DNA from 2 places in the Veillonella orientalis genome. Region 2 is predicted to be linked to the other one. Evidence: riboswitches for the same ligand, from Rfam matches in the RefSeq annotation. Region 2 holds a riboswitch; the other holds the start of a gene.
The links. A riboswitch is a leader RNA that binds a small molecule or an ion and turns the genes downstream of it on or off. The one in region 2 is predicted to bind cobalamin.
Positions count from the first base shown of each region.

Region 1: it holds a riboswitch for cobalamin, as region 2 does, so the genes downstream of both, nikB (nickel ABC transporter permease) here and VEIS1202513_RS09170 (methylmalonyl-CoA mutase family protein) in region 2, are expected to answer to the same signal.

Region 1 covers NZ_AP022322.1:1,713,440-1,716,650, reverse strand. The annotation lists gene potE (putrescine-ornithine antiporter) at 1-1,283, shown strand, start outside; cobalamin riboswitch at 1,676-1,860, shown strand; gene nikB (nickel ABC transporter permease) at 2,008-2,946, shown strand; gene nikC (nickel transporter permease) at 2,946-3,211, shown strand, end outside.
Region 2 covers NZ_AP022322.1:1,976,751-1,979,961, forward strand. The annotation lists gene VEIS1202513_RS09170 (methylmalonyl-CoA mutase family protein) at 1-1,477, opposite strand, end outside; cobalamin riboswitch at 1,772-1,947, opposite strand; gene rarD (EamA family transporter RarD) at 2,217-3,107, shown strand.

The sequences.
Region 1 (3,211 bases), 260 kb from region 2:
TAGCAGCCAATATGCTAGGAGCTGGGATCATTATGTTACCAACTAATTTGGCTCAAGTTGGTACTATTTCAGTTTTATCTTGGCTCGTAACAGCTGTGGGTGCGCTTCTGTTAGCGTATATTTTTGCTCAAGCGGGTATGTTCTCTCAGATTAGAGGGGGCATGGGCGGTTATGCAGAACACCGCTTCGGTAAAACTGGACATTTTATGGCGAGCTATGCTTACAGCATATCTCTCATCATTGCTAATATCGCCATCGCGGTGTCTGCCGTAGGTTATGGCGCAGCTTTCTTTGGTGTTGACCTTAATGCAACACAAACAAGCCAAGTAACAATTGTACTTTTGTGGTTTGCAGCGATTTTGAACTTCCGTGGTAATCGCTTCACAGGTCGACTCAGCAACATGACTATTTGGGGCTCTATTGTGCCGGTTTTATTAATTGGTACAATCGGCTGGTATTGGTTTGACCCGTCTATTTATTGGGCGGCTTGGAACCCAAATGATCTTCCGTTTTACGATGCAGTAAAACAATCCATTTCCCTCACTTTGTGGGGCTTCCTAGGATTTGAGTCCGCAGCGGCTAATGCTGATGCTGTTGAGAATCCAAAGAAAAACGTACCTATCGCAACTGTGGCAGGTACATTAGCAGTGGCAGTGGTTTACATCTTGTCCACAAACGTTATGGCCGGTATCGTGCCTAACATCGACTTATTAAATTCTAACGCACCATTCGGTTTGACATTCGTATACATGTTCAATGATACAATTGCAAACATCGTGATGGCTGCAATGGTTATTTCTTGCTTTGGCGCTTTGCTTTGCTGGCAATTCACATTGTCTCGCGTATTTAAAAGCGCAGCGGAACATGGTTACTTCCCTAAAGTATTCGCTCGTGTAAATAGTAATGATGCTCCTGTTCGTGGCGTATTCATTCTACTCGCTGTTGAAACATTACTTACATTGTTCACTGCAAGTGATTCCTTGCGTGAGCAATTTGAAGTATTGGTCAACTTAGCGGTTGTAACTAACGTAGTACCATATGTATTGTGCATCTTAGCTGTACCTACAATGATGCGTATGGCTGGCGTAGCTGAAAGCCGTATTAAACGCTACAATTACGTATTTGGTGCAGGCGTTGTGTATTGCTTATATGCTATCTATGCATGTGGCTTTGATGCCATGGTAGGTAGTGCAGTGGCAGTAAGCATTGGTCTTGTAATCTATGTTTTGCGTAAAGCGTGGGCTACACGCAAAGCGCACCGCTTACAACAAAGTATCGATTAATTAAATAACTCTCGTCTTATAAGAGGTTGTTACTTAGTAACAGCCTCTTTTTGGTATATTAATCAAACTTATTAATTATGATTTTATTAATTATAAATAATTGATAGTTACTAAAGTGATTAAGAGTTTTTTCGGTATGTATAAAAAAAATTCATGAGAAAATTACCATTATAATAATAATTAATATATATACAGTTGGATACAGTTAATACGGAAAAAATCATATATATAAAGTGATTTGTATGGGTTTATACATAAATAGAGACTTGTTCAGTAATCGATAATTTTTATTAGTATAAAAATTATATTGATTTTACTAAATATAATGATACCCCTAAGGGGTATATGTATTGTAAACATAATATTAATATAGTATATTTATAATCGATAAAAATGAATAAACTAATGAGTGTCGGTATTACCGAGCGTAAAAGAGGAAAATGGGTGGAAATCCCATACTATGCAAATAGCTGTAATGAGGAGCAAGGTTTCATTATAGGGTCACTGGGAAACTGGGAAGGCCGAAATGTTGCGATGAATCATGAGTCAGAAAGCCTGCTCTAGTTAGCATGGTATGTATATACCGTGTTTAATTTAGGTTAGTCAGGTGGATTAACCTTTTTTGTCGTTTTCCTATATGCACCTCTGCTATATCGGGAGGATAAGTATATTAGTTGTTCATTTAGATTATTGTAGTATTTAGAGAGTATAGGAGGAGGCGCCTATGGGCAAACGCTTTGCTAAACAGCTAGGTCAATTCATTGTTACACTGTTTGGCATTACTTTTTTAACATTTTGTCTCACTTATTTAGCACCAGGCGATCCAGTAACGATGTTACTAGAAACGGCAGATACAATTGTATCTCAAGAGCTAATTGATGAAACGCGTGCGCAACTCGGCTTAGATAAACCGTTCTTAGTACAATATGCTAATTGGGTTGTAAATGCTGCACAAGGTGATTTGGGCATGAGTTACTCTGCTAAAAAGCCTGTTGTAGATCGTATGTTGGAGGCTTTGCCAGGGACAGTTATGCTAGCAGGTACAGCATTAGTATTTACATTGCTCTATGCATTGCCGGCAGGGATTATAAGCGCCTTAAATCGAAACAAATGGATCGACTATCTGTTGCGCGTTGCTTCCTTTGTAGGCGTGTCTATGCCATCATTCTGGTTAGGCCTTGTACTGATTTATATCTTTGGCCTTAAATTAGGACTTGTTCCTATTGCATCTTCTCGTGTAACTCCTATCGGTGTAATTCTACCAGCCGTTACATTAGCTGTTGTAGTCGGGTCCAAGTACATGCGCCAAGTTCGTCTCGTTATTCTTGAAGAAATGCAAAAGGATTATGTTATCGGCGCACGTGCTCGTGGTGTGAGTGAGATGAAAATTTTATTCGGTCATATTTTGCCTAATGCAGTATTACCACTTATCACTATACTGGGCGTTGTTATCGGTTGGTTATTAGGCGGTGTTGCAGTTATTGAAATGGTATTCTCTTGGCCTGGCTTAGGGAACATGGCAGTTTACGCTATTACCATGCGCGACTATCCATTGATCGAAGGTTTTGTGTTGTGGGTTGCCTTAGCATATATGTGTATTAATGCATTAGTTGATGCGTCATATATCTTGTTAGACCCTAGATTAAAAAGGGAGAGAGCATAATGGCAGAATTTATTCAAAAACATAAACTGTTCTCTTTCTACAGTACATTGATGATTATTGTTGTACTCATTGCTATTTTTGCACCATGGCTTGCTCCGGGTGATGCTTTTAGCTCAAATCTGAGTCAAGCATTACAAGCGCCAAGTAGTCAACATTGGTTTGGTACAGATAAGCTTGGTCGTGATGTATTGTCTCGCATCATTTATGGTACACAGTTATCCTTGTTTATGGGTGTCAGTATCGTTGTTATCATGGTAAGCATTGG
Region 2 (3,211 bases):
GATTTTCTGGTTTAGGATCAAGTAACTCTTCTGTCATATTCGCATACATATTGTTACCAACTGCTACGTCCTTACGGAATGCAAGGTTTTTAAAGCGTTCATCGAGGATGGCTTTCACTTGAGTTTGAGGATAGCCTTCTTTCAATGCGGCAATGATGCCACCTTTAGACTCGATTGTTTGGAACTCAGACCAGATTTTTTCGCATAGTTCAGCAGCTAATGTTTCCACGTACCAAGAACCGCCTACAGGGTCCACAGGTTGGCGCAACTCAAATTCAGTTTGCAACATAACTTGGATATTGCGGGCAATACGGCGAGAGAAATCATCCGCTTTGCGAATTGGTTGGTCAAACGGAGATACTTCAAGGCTGTTCAAACCGCCTACAACACCAGAGAATGCTTGTGTCGTATTGCGCAACAAGTTTACATATGGGTCGTATACAGTTTTTGTGAAAGCCGATGTTCTGCCGTGTACATGAACGGCACGGTCCGCTTCTTCAGCACCGAAAGCTTCCATAATGCGAGCCCAAAGTACGCGCAAGGCACGCAATTTAGCAATTTCCATAAAGAAATTAGCCCCTAAGGAGAATGTGAACATCATGCTCTTCGCGATGGTGTGAATATCGATGTTCCGTTGTGCTAATTGACGCACGTAGCAAACAGCTGTTGCCAATGCATAGGCAACCTCTTGCACATCGTTAGCGCCGCCATTAGCGTATACATCGCCAGATACGAGTACTGTTTTAAGCTCTGGAGCTTGTTCTTTAGCCCACACAACAGTATGTGCCATTTCATCAAAGGCTGTATCTAAGGAAATGTGCAAAGCACCATCTTTCACCCAAACACCGATAGGGTCTGCACCAACGAGACCTTTCAAATCAGATGTTTGTTTTTTAGCGCCTTTCACCGTAGCCGCTAACATGCCAAGCAAGATGGCTGCAGAAGCACCTGTTTCAATGTACAAAGGATTTTCCTTCAAATTGAAGCGGTCAATCAATTGTTTGCAGTCATCCATAGTGGATACAGATGTACCACCAACGCCAACGGATGCGCCTACTTGCACATCTTGATCATGGCGTGTTGCTTCATCTAGGCGGATGTTGTGAATGGTGCCACCTTTTACAATCTCGTATAAACTTGCATGATTGGCATCCTTAGGCAAAGAGTCATCTACATATTGGGATACACCCCAAGAGTCTTTAATATAACCACTTGCCTTAGTACCACGTAGGAACTCGCCTGCCCCAGGGTATACGCCCTTTGGAATTGCTTCTGCATGCAGTGCAGGTGTATAAATTGGCTGCAACGTAATACCTTCATAGGTTTTAGTAAACATCTTCTTGTGGAAGTCGCCACCTTTTAACGCCTTTTCAACTTCAGCCTGCCATTGTTCATACGTAGGTTTCTCAAATTCGTCAAAGGATACAGGTGCTAATAGATCGCGTTCTGCGTCCTTCGAAGTCTTTTTGTCAGACATATATGTGCCTCCTTTTCAACTCGAAACCATACCGAGAAACAGCGCACCGTACCTGCGAATTGTTATACATATACATCACACGAGCTTTCCTATATTTAGATCACATCAACCTCAAATATGTGTCCATCAATTCATTAACTATGAAGCCTGATATATATGTTTAACAGCCACTTTCAAGGGCAACAAAAAACGTGCCACCCAAAAGTGACACGTAAGGTTTCTTATTGAAAGGTACGCCAAAAAACACTGAAACCAGCATACCCCAATCCCCTTCCTATCGCTCGTAGGTACATAACGGTGATTATCAAATAGGCAGTTCTCCTGGCTCGGGCTCATCACCTCGCTTTCGCCTTCCCAGATTTCTCCAGTGACATTTTTGAAAGCAGGCTCGTCCTTACAGTGGCGGGACCGCATCGGCTTGTACCGATTTCTCTATTAAGTCTTGTGACACCTATTCTCTATATTCGTTGTTCTAAGTCCAATATAGTGTAAGATTATGCACAAAGTCAATGAACATAACAGTTAATCATAAGTATCAAATTTTAGGTTATAACTAATGCATATTTAAAATGATAAAAACTCATCACAATCAAATATACGTATTCATCGCTAACAAATATACGTATTCATTGTCTGCAAATCGAGTTATAAATCGAGTACAAATCATCATAAAATCTAAGCCTACGCACAAATGCAAGCACAATGCGTGATATAATGAATACAATCACAAGGAGGCATTATGGAGCACACAAGTAAAAAAGGTCTAATGACAGCCCTTAGTTGCTATATCATCTGGGGCTTACTCCCTCTCTATTGGGCATTATTAAACCATGTTTCACCGTATAATATACTGGCGCAGCGCATTATCTGGTCAGGCATTTGCATGGCCATCGTCGTATTTGGCCTACATTTTAAACAGTTCAAAAAAGACTTTCAATTACTAAAAGAACAGCGCTCACAACTATTACTACTGTTGGTAGCATCAGTCATCATCAGCGTAAATTGGTTTACCTACATTTGGGCCATCGCCAACAACCAAGTTATGGACACGAGCCTTGGCTATTACATCAACCCACTCTTTAATGTAGTGTTAGGTGTCATCCTATTTAAAGAGGTTCTATCTGTACCGAAAAAGCTAAGCGTCCTCATCGCTACCATCGGTATCGCCTTGCTCACCTATCAAGTGGGATCCTTGCCGTTAGTGTCGATGATTCTCGCCGTTTCCTTTGGTCTCTATGGGGTCGTTAAAAAAAAGCTGCTCATCTCTCCCTTTACGAGCATCGCCTTTGAGGCTTGGCTATTAACACCACTAGCCTTACTCTATACGACCATGGTCGATAATACAGTGTGGTCCTATTTCGGCACAGATTGGTATACGTCCATGCTACTCATAGCCTGCGGTCTAACAACATCGGTTCCATTAGTGCTATTCTCCTATGGGGCCCAACTATTGCCGCTCAACCTACTAGGCTTCCTTCAATATGTATCTCCAACTATTGCTTTATTGCTAGCTATCTTCTACTTTGGTGAAAGCTTTGGCACACCACAAATGATCGCCTTTGGTTGTATCTGGATAGCCTTAGTGTTGTTCTCATTATCAAATCAAATTACAACCATTAGAAAAATGTAGTTAAGTACAAGAGAGCATATGCCATCTGCATGCAATCTCACAAGAGATTTTAGCAACTATATCTAACCTATAAACACATAAAAGCTGTATCAAATGATATCCTC